Regions from separate parts of the Kitasatospora sp. NPDC008115 genome, predicted to be linked through region 2. Evidence: riboswitches for the same ligand, from Rfam matches in the RefSeq annotation. Region 2 holds a riboswitch; the other holds the start of a gene.
The links. Region 2 has a riboswitch for glycine ahead of gcvP (aminomethyl-transferring glycine dehydrogenase). Riboswitches for the same ligand answer to the same signal wherever they lie in the genome.
Positions count from the first base shown of each region.

Region 1 (6,901 bases), on a different contig from region 2:
CACCTCGCGCAGCGCGCGCTCCAGCGCGCCCGGATCCGGGCGTCCGGTGGGCGCCTGGCCCCAGGGCCCCGGTGCACCGCCAGCTACCGATCCCGCACTCATGCGCCCACCTCGCTGCGCTTCTTCGTTCCTCGTCCGTCACCGGCGGCCCGGCGGCCGTCAGCACGAACCCTATGGGGCGGCCGCCGACCGCCGCCACGCCGACGTGCCAGGGTTCGCACCGCCACCCCGCCCGCACCCCGTCCGGCGGATGCCGGGGGGACGGCCGGAGGCCGGATCAGCCCCGCACGTAGAACGGCGCGACCCGGTTCACCAACCAGTCGACCACCGGATCGTCCGCGAGGTCGAGCAGTACGAGGTGGACGCCGCCGGGCAGCGGCGCGGTTCCCAGCGCCCGCCCCAATGCCCCGTTCACCGCAACCGGGTCGGCCGGGGCCAGCGGATCCAGCTGGACGCCCACGAACATCACGGTCGGCTCGCCCTCGACGCTCGCCAGCGCCCGCCGCGCGGTCAGCACTCCCGGCAGCGCGGCGAGTTCGCCGCGGCAGGCGGCCAGGAACGCCTCCGGGTCCTCCCCCGGCACCGGCTCGCGCAGCGCCACCCGGCCGCCCTGCGGCGCGTCCGGGTCGCCGTCCCAGCGGTCCTCGCGCGGCCCGCGGCGCAGCTCCGCCACGCCCTCCGGCGGCACCGGGATGCCCACCGCCGCCTCGGGGTTGACCGCGATGCCCACGCCCAGCGGCAGGCCGCGGGCGAACTCCCAGACCGGGGCGACCGCGAAGGCCATCCCCGGCGCCTGCTGGAGGAACACCTCCTGGGAGGAGAACACCGGGACATAGGGGTCGCCGGCCAGTTCGATCGTCGGCAGGTCCAGCGATCCCCCCTGCGGGTCGCCGCCCGACGGCAGCGGGATCCACACCTGGCTGCGCGCCAGCACCTCGATCACCCGGGGGGTGGCACCCGGGTCGCCGAGCGCGGCGGTGAGCACCTGCTCCAGCTCGTTGGCCGGCCACGCGCCGCCCGGCGGCGCCGACTCCGGCCCGCCCCACCCTTGCTGCTCCACCGGGTACCCCATCCGCCGCCGTACCGTCCTCTGCTCTCCGATGCCCGCAGCCTAGCGTTTCGGCCCCCCGCGCCGGGCTGCCAGGCCGGACGTGAGGGAGTCCCCCCTCCCCTCATCCGTGCGGACGTGCCATGATGTGCGCGTCTGCGGTGGCATCCACCCAGGCCCCTCCAACTCCATACCGGCCGCTCGAACCCGCGCGGGAGAGTCCGGAGCGCCCCCGTCAGGAGGCCCAGCCGGCGCCGAAGGAGCAAGTCCTCCCCGGAATCTCTCAGGCACCCCTACCGCACGGGTTAGGCACATCTGGAAAGCGGCGCACGGCCCTGCCGTCCGCCCACCCACGGTGCAAGCCGCCATGCTGTCCCTTGCAGGGCAGGTGGACGGTGAAGCTCTCAGGTTCGACGACAGATGGGGAGACCCAGCCGCCGCATGCCCGCGCGCAGGGTCCACCGCCCCTGAGCAGGGTCGGCCCCGGCGCGCGCACCCCTGAGTGCCCCGACCGAGGAGTTCCTGGCCATGTCGTCCCTCCGCCTCACCGCGCTCGACGCGCTGCATCGCGCCCTCGGCGCCACCATGACCGACTTCGCCGGCTGGGACATGCCGCTGCGCTACGGCAGCGAGCGCGAGGAGCACCTCGCCGTCCGCACCAAGGCGGGTCTGTTCGACCTCTCCCACATGGGCGAGATCACCATCACCGGCCCGCAGGCCGGCGAGATGCTGGACCACGCCCTGGTCGGCTTCGTCTCCGCGCTCGGCGAGCTGCGCGCCCGCTACACGATGATCTGCGCCGAGGACGGCGGCATCCTGGACGACCTGATCGTCTACCGCCTGCGCGAGGACGCCTTCCTGGTCGTCGCCAACGCCTCCAACGCCCAGCTGGTGCTGGACGAGCTGATCGCCCGGGCCAAGGGCTACAACGCGGTGGTCTCCGACGACCGCGACGCCTACGCGCTGATCGCCGTCCAGGGCCCGGAGTCCACCGCGATCCTGGCCGGCACCACCGAGGCCGACCTGCCCGGCCTGAAGTACTACGCGATCCTCCCGGCCCAGGTGGCCGGCCGCGACGTGCTGCTCGCCCGCACCGGCTACACCGGCGAGGACGGCTTCGAGATCTTCTGCAACCCGGGCGACGCCGAGCAGATCTGGCGGGCGCTGACCGAGGCAGGCGCCGACCGCGGCCTGATCCCCTGCGGCCTGTCCTGCCGCGACACGCTGCGCCTGGAGGCCGGCATGCCGCTGTACGGCCACGAGCTGTCCACCGACCTGACCCCGTTCGACGCGGGCCTGGGCCGGGTCGTGCGCTTCGACAAGACCACCAACGAGGGCGCCTTCGTCGGCCGCAAGGCCCTGGAGCGGGCCGCCGCCGAGGCCGAGGCCAACCCGCCGCGGGTGCTGGTCGGCCTGGTCTCCGAGGGCAAGCGGGTGCCGCGCGCCGAGTACACCGTGGTCTCCGCCGACGGCGAGCCGATCGGCCGGATCACCTCCGGCGCGCCCTCCCCCACCCTGGAGAAGCCGATCGCGATGGCCTACGTGGACGCGGCCCACGCCACCCCCGGCTCCACCGTCGCGGTGGACGTGCGCGGCAAGCACGAGCCGGTCCAGGTCGTGGCGCTGCCGTTCTACAAGCGCGCCCGCTGACCCTTCCCCACCTGTTTCCCCCGCTTTCCCCCGCGAGGAACGTCCGCGCGCCGGGCCGCTTCGTCGTACCCGCTTCCCATCCTGGAGAATGACGCCATGAGCACCAACCCCCAGCACCTGCAGTACACCGAGGAGCACGAGTGGCTGACCGCCGCCGACGCCGACGGTGTATCCACGATCGGCATCACCCAGCACGCCGCCGACGCCCTCGGTGACATCGTCTACGTGGAGCTCCCCGAGGTGGGCGCCACCGTGACCGCCGGCGAGACCTGTGGCGAGCTGGAGTCGACCAAGTCGGTCAGCGACCTGTTCTCCCCGGTGACCGGTGAGGTCACCGAGGTCAACGAGGACGTCAAGAACGACAACAGCCTGGTCAACGGCGAGCCGTTCGAGGGTGGCTGGCTGTTCAAGGTCCGCGTCGAGTCGACCGGCCCGGTGCTGACCGCCGACGAGTACACCGCGCTCACCAACCCCTCGGCCTGAGCCAGCGCCGGGGCGGCCGCCGCACCGCGGCCGCCCCGCGCCCGGCCCTCCTCCCCCTCTCCTCCCGGGAAGACCCCACCATGACGGTTCTGAACCAGTCCCTGCACGCCCTCGACCCGGAGATCGCCGCCGCGGTCGACGCCGAGCTGCACCGCCAGCAGACCACCCTGGAGATGATCGCCTCCGAGAACTTCGCCCCGGTGGCGGTCATGGAGGCCCAGGGCTCGGTGCTGACCAACAAGTACGCCGAGGGCTACCCCGGCCGCCGCTACTACGGCGGCTGCGAGCACGTCGACGTGGTCGAGCAGATCGCGATCGACCGGATCAAGGCCCTGTTCGGCGCCGAGCACGCCAACGTCCAGCCGCACTCCGGCGCGCAGGCCAACGCCGCCGCGATGTTCGCGCTGATCAAGCCGGGCGACACCATCCTGGGCCTGAACCTGGCCCACGGCGGCCACCTGACCCACGGCATGAAGATCAACTTCTCCGGCAAGCTCTACAACGTGGTGCCGTACCACGTGGACGGCAAGAGCAGCCAGGTCGACATGGCGGAGGTCGAGCGCCTCGCCAAGGAGCACCGGCCGCAGCTGATCATCGCCGGCTGGTCCGCCTACCCGCGCCAGCTCGACTTCGCCGAGTTCCGCCGGATCGCCGACGAGGTCGGCGCGCTGCTGATGGTCGACATGGCCCACTTCGCCGGCCTGGTCGCCGCGGGCCTGCACCCCAACCCGGTGCCGTTCGCGGACGTGGTCACCACCACCACCCACAAGACCCTGGGCGGCCCGCGCGGCGGCGTCATCCTCTCCAAGGCCGAGCACGCCAAGAAGATCAACTCCGCGGTCTTCCCCGGCCAGCAGGGCGGCCCGCTGGAGCACGTCATCGCCGGCAAGGCCGTCGCCTTCAAGGTCGCCGCCTCGGAGGAGTTCAAGGAGCGCCAGCAGCGCACCCTGGACGGCGCCCGGATCCTCGCCGAGCGCCTGCTGCAGGCCGACGTCACCGAGGCCGGCGTCTCCGTGCTGTCCGGCGGCACCGACGTCCACCTCGTCCTGGTCGACCTGCGCAACAGCCAGCTCGACGGCCAGCAGGCCGAGGACCGGCTGCACGAGGTCGGCATCACCGTCAACCGCAACGCCATCCCGAACGACCCGCGCCCGCCGATGGTCACCTCCGGCCTGCGGATCGGCACCCCGGCGCTCGCCACCCGCGGCTTCCAGGCCGAGGACTTCCGCGAGGTCGCCGACATCATCGCCGAGGCCCTGAAGCCGGCCTTCGACGAGGGCACCGCCGAGGCGCTGAAGGCCCGGGTCACCGCCCTGACCGAGAAGTACCCGCTCTACCCGAACCTGTAGGTCCTCCCGTTCGGCGGCCGGTGACCGGGCTCACGCCGTCCGGACACCGGGGATTCCGGGGCACCGCGCACACTGGAGAGTGCGCGCGGTGCCCCGTCCCGTGTCAGCCGCCGACCGCGCCCCTCCCGCCACCGCCGTCCTCCCTCCCTGCCGGCACCACCCACGAGACCAGACAAGGACGTCCCTCCGTGGCCATCAGCGTCTTCGACCTCTTCTCCATCGGCATCGGTCCGTCCAGTTCCCATACGGTCGGCCCGATGCGCGCCGCCCGGATGTTCGCCCGCCGCCTGAAGTCGGAGGGCCTGCTGACCGAGGTGACGGCCGTCCGCGCCGAGCTCTACGGCTCGCTGGGCGCCACCGGCCACGGCCACGGCACCCCGAAGGCGGTGCTGCTGGGCCTGGAGAACCACTCCCCGCGCACGGTCGACGTCGACCAGGCCGACCGCGACGTCGAGCGGATCACCGCCGAGAAGCGGATCAACCTGCTCGGCGTCCACGCCATCGACTTCGACCCGGACAGCCAGCTGGTGCTGCACCGGCGCCGCTCGCTGCCGTACCACGCGAACGGCATGACCCTGTGGGCCTTCCGGGCCGACGGCTCCACCGCGCTGGAGAAGACCTACTACTCGGTCGGCGGCGGCTTCGTCGTCGACGAGGACGCCATCGGCGCGGACCGGGTCAAGCCCGACGACACCGCGCTGAAGTACCCCTTCCGCACCGGCGAGGAGCTGCTGCGCCTCACCCGGGAGACCGGCCTGTCCATCTCCGGCCTGATGCTGGAGAACGAGAAGGCCTGGCGCACCGAGGAGGAGATCCGCGCCGGGCTGCTGGAGATCTGGCGGGTCATGCAGGAGTGCGTCCGGGCCGGCATGTCCCGCGAGGGCATACTCCCCGGCGGCCTCAAGGTGCGCCGCCGCGCCGCCGCGGCCGCCCGCGCGCTGCGCGCCGAGGGCATCGGTCCGGCCAACGCGATGGAGTGGGTGACCCTCTACGCGATGGCGGTCAACGAGGAGAACGCCTCCGGCCGCCGGGTGGTCACCGCCCCGACCAACGGCGCGGCCGGCATCATCCCCGCCGTCCTGCACTACTACCTGAACTTCATCCCGGGCGCCGACGAGGACGGCATCGTCCGCTTCCTCCTCGCCGCGGGCGCGATCGGCATGCTCTTCAAGGAGAACGCCTCGATCTCCGGCGCCGAGGTCGGCTGCCAGGGCGAGGTCGGCTCCGCCTGCTCGATGGCCGCCGGCGGCCTCGCCGAGGTCCTCGGAGGCAGCCCCGAGCAGGTCGAGAACGCCGCCGAGATCGGCATCGAGCACAACCTCGGCCTCACCTGCGACCCGGTCGGCGGCCTGGTCCAGATCCCCTGCATCGAGCGCAACGGCATGGCCTCCGTCAAGGCCGTCACCGCCGCCCGGATGGCCCTGCGCGGCGACGGCCGCCACCACGTCTCCCTCGACAAGGCGATCAAGACCATGAAGGAGACCGGTGCGGACATGAAGATCAAGTACAAGGAGACCTCGCGCGGCGGCCTCGCCGTCAACGTCATCGAGTGCTGACGCCTCCCCCGGCACGTCCCCCGGCCCGTTCCCCCGGCGGCGCACCGGGCCGGCCGCACGCTCGCCCGGGCGGGTGAACCCCTCCGGGGCCCGGACACCCCGGGCCCCGGAGGGTGCCATGGTGACCGGGACAGCACCACACGAACCCCGGGGGAACGTGCATGACCAGCACCCGCTTCGGCGTCCGCACCCTCACCACCCTGCTGCTGGCCGCCGCCGTCGGCGCGGCCGGCACCGGGCCGGCGGCGGCACGCGCCGCACTGCCGGACGCCACCGACGAGGCCTTCGCCGAGGACTGCCTGCGTGCCCACAACGAGTACCGCGCCCGCCACGGCGTCCCGGCGCTGACCCTGGACCCCACCGTCCAGGACTACGCCAGGGCCCGGGTCGCCCGGCTCTCCACGTACGAGGGGCTCTCCGGCGGCCACGACGGCCTCGACCCCGCGTACGGGGAGAACCAGTCCTGGTTCGGCAACAGCGCCGCCGTCCGGGCCGGCTGCCGCCAGGCCGTGGACAGCTGGTACGGGCAGCACCGGAACTACGACTACCAGCGGCCCGGTTTCGCCAACTCCACCGGCCTGTTCACCCAGGTGGTCTGGAAGTCCTCCACCCGCCTCGGCTGCGCCCGCGCCTTCGGCCACGGCAGCACCTGGTACGAGACGTACGTCGTCTGCAACTACGGCCCGCCGGGCAACGTCATCGGCCAGTTCCCGGAGAACGTCCTGCCCCCGCGCGCCTGAGCCGGCGGCTCCCCCGGTACGGCACCCCGGGCAGGTGGACACCCCACTGCCCGCGGTCCGGCCCGCCCCCGCCCG
Region 1 is NZ_JBIBHU010000023.1:106,255-113,155, reverse strand. Features, by position in the region: gene ACFZBX_RS26760 (enhanced serine sensitivity protein SseB C-terminal domain-containing protein) at 1-102, opposite strand, end outside; gene ACFZBX_RS26755 (enhanced serine sensitivity protein SseB) at 278-1,060, opposite strand; glycine riboswitch at 1,251-1,357, shown strand; gene gcvT (glycine cleavage system aminomethyltransferase GcvT) at 1,577-2,698, shown strand; gene gcvH (glycine cleavage system protein GcvH) at 2,795-3,181, shown strand; gene glyA (serine hydroxymethyltransferase) at 3,262-4,530, shown strand; gene ACFZBX_RS26735 (L-serine ammonia-lyase) at 4,719-6,086, shown strand; gene ACFZBX_RS26730 (CAP family protein) at 6,248-6,826, shown strand.
Region 1: it holds a riboswitch for glycine, as region 2 does, so the genes downstream of both, gcvT (glycine cleavage system aminomethyltransferase GcvT) here and gcvP (aminomethyl-transferring glycine dehydrogenase) in region 2, are expected to answer to the same signal.

Region 2 (6,901 bases):
CCTGAACGGGTGATCTCTGCCCGGGGGTTGTGGCGCATGTCACGAAATCGCTGCGCTCGCGTCCACAGATGCCGACACTGGGAACCAGCGTGGAAGGACCTCCTGTCCTACCCACTTGAGCGCTGGTCCACACCTGGGCCGGCGCCGGACAGAATCCGACCACCGCGGCGGTGCCCGCCGGCCACCGGCGGCACCGCATCACGGGGAGGATCGCAGAGCGAAGCGAGGGTACGCGTATGTGCCAGCACCGTCCTGAGTGCCCGTCGGCCGAGTCCGAGGACCGCGAGGCCGCCGTCCCGGTGGCCTGCCACCCGGAGCAGGGGTGGAGCCTGCTCTGCAACGGCGTCCTGCTGTTCGAGGACACCGGGGAGCTGCTGCCCGACGGCCGGGTGATCGCCCCGCGCCGTCCGGCCGCGAGCGCGGTCTGAGCCGCCGGCACTCCACGGGGGAACGAGCGCGAAGGGCAGGGCCCCGGCGGACGGATCCGCCGGGGCCCTGCCGTGTGCCGTGCGCCGGTCAGACGCCGTACTCGTCCAGCGGCGGGCAGGAGCAGACCAGGTTGCGGTCGCCGTACGCGCCGTCGATCCGGCTGACCGGGGGCCAGTACTTGTCCGCCGGGTTCACGCCGGCCGGGAAGACCGCCTCCTGCCGCGTGTAGCCGTGCGCCCAGTCGCCGGCCAGGGTGGCGGCGGTGTGCGGGGCGTTGTGCAGCGGGTTGTCGTCGGCCGCCCAGGCGCCCGAGCCGACCTTGTCGATCTCGGCCCGGATCTCGATCATCGCGTCGCAGAACCGGTCGATCTCGTACAGGTCCTCGGACTCGGTCGGCTCGATCATCAGGGTGCCGGCCACCGGGAAGGACATCGTCGGCGCGTGGAAGCCGTAGTCGATCAGGCGCTTGGCGATGTCGTCCACCGTGACGCCGGTCTCCTTGGTGAGCGGGCGCAGGTCGATGATGCACTCGTGCGCCACCAGGCCGCCGGGGCCGGTGTAGAGCACCGGGAAGTGCGGGGCCAGCCGCTTGGCGATGTAGTTGGCGCTGAGCACCGCGACCTGGGTGGCGCGCTTGAGGCCCTCGCCGCCCATCAGCCGGACGTACGACCAGGAGATCGGCAGGATGCCCGCCGAGCCCCACGGGGCGGCCGAGATCGGGCCGACACCGGTGGCCGGGCCGGCCTCCTCCTGGAGCGGGTGGTTCGGCAGGTACGGCGCGAGGTGCGCGCGCACCGCGACCGGGCCGACGCCCGGGCCGCCGCCGCCGTGCGGGATGCAGAAGGTCTTGTGCAGGTTCAGGTGCGAGACGTCCGCGCCGAACTTGCCCGGCTTGGCGAGGCCCACCAGCGCGTTGAGGTTGGCGCCGTCGACGTACACCTGGCCGCCGGCCTCGTGCACCAGGCCGCAGATCTCGGTGATCTGGGTCTCGTACACGCCGTGGGTGGACGGGTAGGTGACCATCAGCACCGAGAGGCTGTCGCGGTGCTGCTCGATCTTGGCCTTGAGGTCCTCGACGTCGACGTCGCCGTCGACCAGGGTCTTGACCACGACCACGCGCATGCCGGCCATCACCGCGGAGGCGGCGTTGGTGCCGTGCGCGGAGGACGGGATGAGGCAGACGTCGCGCTGGGTGTCGCCGTTGGCGTGGTGGTAGGCGCGGACGGCCAGCAGGCCGGCCAGCTCGCCCTGGGAACCGGCGTTCGGCTGGATGGAGACCGCGTCGTAGCCGGTCACCTCGACCAGCTGGCGCTCCAGCCCGCGGATCAGGGTGAGGAAGCCCTCGGCCTGGTCGACCGGCGCGAAGGGGTGCAGCTGGCCGAACTCCGGCCAGGTCACCGACTCCATCTCGGTGGTCGCGTTGAGCTTCATGGTGCAGGAGCCCAGCGGGATCATGCCGCGGTCCAGCGCGTAGTCCCGGTCCGACAGGCGGCGCAGGTAGCGCAGCATGGCGGTCTCCGAGCGGTGGCTGTGGAAGACCGGGTGGGTCAGGTACTCGTCCTCGCGCAGCAGCGCGGCGGGCAGCGCGTCGGCGCCCTCCGCCACCTCGGCGCCCTCGACGCCGAACGCGGCCCAGACGCCCGCCAGGTGCTCGCGGGTGGTGGTCTCGTCGGTGGAGACCGAGATCCGGTCGGCGCCGTCCTGGAAGACGTTGATGCCGTTGGCGCGCGCGGCGGCGGCGATCTCGGCGGCGCGGCCCGGGACGACCGCGGTGACGGTGTCGAAGAACTCGCCGTGCAGCAGCTCGACGCCGCCGGCCCGCAGGCCCTCGGCGAGGGCGGCGGCGTAGCGGTGGGTGCGGCGGGCGATGTCGGCCAGGCCGTCCGGACCGTGGTAGACGGCGTACATCGAGGCCATCACGGCGAGCAGCACCTGGGCGGTGCAGATGTTGCTGGTGGCCTTCTCGCGGCGGATGTGCTGCTCGCGGGTCTGCAGGGCCAGGCGGTAGGCGCGGTTGCCGTCGGAGTCGACGGAGACGCCGACCAGGCGGCCGGGCAGCGAGCGGGCGTACTCGGCGCGCACCGCGAGGTATCCGGCGTGCGGGCCGCCGAAGCCCATCGGGACGCCGAAGCGCTGGGAGGTGCCGCAGGCGATGTCGGCGCCGAGCTCGCCCGGGGACTTCAGCAGGGTCAGCGCGAGCAGGTCGGCGGCGACGGCGACGATCGCGCCCAGGCCGTGGGCCTGCTCGATCACCGGGGCGAGGTCGCGGACCACGCCGGTGGCGCCGGGGTACTGGAGCAGCACGCCGAAGACGCCGCGCTCGGCGATCTCGGCCGGGATGCCCTCGGACAGGTCGGCGACGACGACCTCGACGCCGGTGGGCACGGCGCGGGTGTTGATCACCGCGACGGTCTGCGGCAGGGTCCCGGCGTCGACCAGGAAGACGCCGCCCTTGACCTTGGTGACGCGGCGGGCCAGCGCCATCGCCTCGGCGGCCGCGGTGCCCTCGTCCAGCAGCGAGGAGCCGGAGGTGGGCAGGCCCGTCAGGTCGGAGACCAGGGTCTGGAAGTTGAGCAGCGCCTCCAGGCGGCCCTGCGAGATCTCCGGCTGGTACGGGGTGTACGCGGTGTACCAGGCCGGGTTCTCCATGACGTTGCGCAGGATCACCGGCGGGGTGAAGGTGCCGTAGTAGCCCAGGCCGATCATCGACGTGAGCACGGAGTTGCGGCCGGCCAGTTCGCGCAGTTCGGCGAGGACCTCGGACTCGCTGCGGCCTGCGGGCAGGTCCAGCGCGGTGATCGAGCGGATCGCCTCCGGGACGGCGGCGGTGGCCAGCTCGTCCAGCGAGCCGTAGCCGACCTGGGCCAGCATCTTCTCCTGCGCGGCGGCGTCGGGGCCGATGTGGCGGTTCTCGAAGGGGCTGGCCTGTTCGAGCTCGGTGAGGGTCGCGGGGGTGGTGGGGCGTCCCGAGTTCGGCTGGGCGTTCATGGTGGTCGAGGCCTCCTGGTCACGGACCGGCGGGGGTGCGCACGCCGGCCGCCTCACCGCTGCGGCAACAGCGGAGCGACCGGTCGGACGAACCCGACAGGCCTCCCCCTCTGTCATCGGGACCTGAGAGCTTCGCCCGCACGGGGCGCCGTGGGACGCCCCGCCGGCTTGCACCGTCGGTGAGGGTGGGGTCCGCCGGCTCCCTCGCCCGCGATCCTGCCCTGCTTTCCAGAGTGACCTATCCCGCACGGTACGGATGCCTGAGAGATTCCGGGGAGGAGTTGCTCCTTCGGCGCCCCGACCAGCGGCTTCCGCTGTCGGGGACTCTCCCGAGCGGGCTCGGCGGTCGCGCCCAGGGTACCAGCGGGAGGCACCGCGATCACGGCTGCGTCAGGCCGTCCGGCGACTTCGTTGCTGACGGGGCCGGTGACCCGGTCGGCGCAGCCCCGCGCCCGTCCGGCCGCGCCCCGGTCGCGGGCGTCCGGTTCATGGCTTTTGGTGTGAAGTGGCGCTGTCCTGCGGGCGTTCCGCGAGCTCACCGCACTGGAGGAGAAGAGAGTGCAGACCGACATCGACCCACGGGACCTGATCGGCCACAAGGCGGTCGACCGCAACGGGGACAAGATCGGGACCATCGACGAGGTGTACCTGGACGACGCCACCGGCCGGCCCGAGTGGGCCGCCGTCCGGACCGGCATCTTCGGCCGGGACGCGTTCGTCCCCCTGACCACGAGCGAGTTCTCCGGCGACGAGCTGCGGGTGCCGTACGACAAGTCCCTGGTGAAGGACTCACCGGACTTCGGCGTGGGCCAGCACCTGTCGCCCGCCCAGGAGCTCCAGCTCTACCGCTACTACGGGCTGGACACCCCGAGCGAGGGCCGGCCGGCCGCACCGGGCGTGGCCCCGGAGGCGGAGGCCGCCGACCTCGACTTCGGCACCACGGCCGGTACCGGCACGGCGGGCGCGCCCGCCCCGAACGGCGCGCCCGCCTCGAACGGGACGCCCGGCGCCACCAACGGGACCGGCGCGGGCCACAGGACCAACGCCTCCCGTCCGGCCAAGCAGCTCACCTTCCACCGGGCGGGCGACCTCGACAAGCCGGCCGACCCCGCCCCGGAGACGCACATCCGGCCCCTCGCCGCCCCCGCGCCCGTCACCCCCGCGGCGCCCGTCACCCCGGCCCCGGCTCCCGCCGCGGCCGCACCACCACCGGCCCCGGCCCCCACGCCTGCGCCGGCGCCCGCGCCCGCCGCCCCGCACCCGGCCGTCGAGCCGCATCCGCAGCCGCGGACTTCGCGCCCGGAGAGCGGCCCGGCCACCGCTTCCCCCACCGGCCGGGTGGAGATCACCTGCCGTGAGGAGCGCCTGGACATCACCACCGAGTGGCACGTGATCGGCACCGCCAAGCTGCGCAAGTACGTCACCAGCGAGCACGTGGAGCGCCGGGTCCCGGTGGTCCGCGAGCGGGTCCGGGTCGAACGGATCCCGGTCGGCGAGGCCGAGCGGGCCGCGCTCGACGAGAAGGAGATCGCCGAGGCGGTGGAGGAGGTCACCGTGCGCGAGGAGCGCCCGGTGGTCCGCAAGTACCTGGCGCCGGTCGAACGGGTCCGCCTGGTGATCGAGCGGTACACCACCGAGGAGGTGGTCCGCGAGGAGTTGCGGCGCGAGCAGGTCGAGATCCACGACAACGTCGCGACCACCCCCGCCGCCCCGTCGTCGCCGCCCACCGCCGCACAGAACCCGGCCCGTCAGGTGCCGGCCAGACCGCTCGTCTGACCGCCTTTACCCCCGGTTCCACGGGACCCCGGCCGCCCAGGCCGGGGTCCTTCCTTTTTACCAAAGCTTAACCAATGAATATTTGACACTCTGAAGTATCTCCCGGCATGGTTACTTCAGTTCATTCACTATGTACGGGAGGAAGCAACCGTGAGTGAGGCACCACAGCCCACCACCGCGGCCGAGAAGCAGAGCAGCGCCCGGGTCCTGCCGGCCCTCATCCTGGCGATGCTGTCGTTTAGCGTGGTGCAGACCGCGGTCGTCCCGATCCTGCCCTCGCTCGCCAAGGAACTGGACGTCTCCGGCTCCAGCATCACCTGGCTGATGACGGCCAACCTGCTGTCGGCCGCCGTGCTGACCCCCCTGCTGGGCCGCTTCGGCGACCTGCGCGGCCGCAAGCCGATGCTGCTGATCTCGCTCGCCGGCCTGGTCGCGGGCTCCGCACTCGCGGTCTCCACCCACTCCTTCACCTGGCTGGTCGTCGCCCGCGTGCTCCAGGGCGCCGGCGGTGGCGTGCTGCCGCTCGCCATCAGCATCGTCCGCGACGAACTGCCCAAGCAGAAGGTCACCGGCGGCGTCGCCGCCATCAGCGCCTCGATGGGCGTCGGCAGCGGCCTCGGCCTGGTCGCCACCGGCCTGCTGCTGGAGCACTGGAGCTACAAGTCCATCTTCTGGATGGGCCTGGTCTTCGGCCTGATCGCGGTCGCCCTGGTCGCCCTGCGGGTGCCCACCGACCCGGTCACCGACAAGGACGGCGGCGCCGACCCGCTCGGCGCGCTCACCCTCGCCGGCTGGCTCTCCGCCCTGCTGGTCGCGGTCAGCCAGGGCAACACCTGGGGCTGGACCTCCACCAGGACCCTCGGCCTGTTCGCCGTCGCCGCCGTGGTCGCCCTGATCTGGGGCGTCATCGAGGTCAAGGTCACGCACCCGCTGGTCGACATGAAGATGATGTCCCGCCCGGCCGTCGCCTTCACCAACCTGGCCGGCCTGCTGATCGGCTTCGGCATGTACGGCTCGTTCATGGTCATCAGCAACTTCGCCCAGACCCCGGAGAAGCTCGCCCACTACGGCTTCACCGCCACCGTGCTGCACGCCGGTGTGATGCTGCTGCCCTCCGCCCTCGGCTCGATGGTCGCCGCCCCGCTCGGCGCCCTGCTGATCGCCCGCCGCGGCCCCCGCCTGCCGCTGGTCCTCGGCGGCGTCCTCGGCGCCGTCGCGATGGCCTACCTGGCCCTGCGGCACAGCCACGAGGGCGACATCTACCTCGCCTCGGCGATCTTCGGCCTCGGCATCGGCCTCGCCTTCTCGGCGATGCCCGCCTACATCAACGGCGCCGTCCCGGTCGAGCAGAGCGGCATCGCCAACGGCATGAACGCCGTGCTGCGCACCGTCGGCGGCGCGATCGGCACCGCCGTCATGGCCGCCATCCTCACCGGCGACACCATGAAGCTGCCGATCCCGGTCTCGCTGCCCACCCTGGACGCCTACCGGCACGCGTTCTGGACCGCCGCCGTGGTCTGCGTCGTGGCCGGCGCCGTCCCGTTCCTCATCCGCACCGTCAAGCCGGTCACCAGCGTGACCGTCGGCGAGCGGACGGCGGACCCGGCCTCCGGCCGCGAGCCGGTGAAGACCGACGCCTGACGAGGCGTCCGCCCCGCGCCCAGGGACAGGGCGCGGGGACCGGACCCGGACGGTCGCCGAGGGCATC
Region 2 is NZ_JBIBHU010000034.1:68,273-75,173, forward strand. Features, by position in the region: gene ACFZBX_RS32455 (DUF5999 family protein) at 237-428, shown strand; gene gcvP (aminomethyl-transferring glycine dehydrogenase) at 517-3,417, opposite strand; glycine riboswitch at 3,656-3,759, opposite strand; partial or broken gene ACFZBX_RS32465 (PRC-barrel domain-containing protein) at 3,976-4,365, shown strand; partial or broken gene ACFZBX_RS32470 (DUF2382 domain-containing protein) at 4,774-5,193, shown strand; gene ACFZBX_RS32475 (MFS transporter) at 5,344-6,834, shown strand.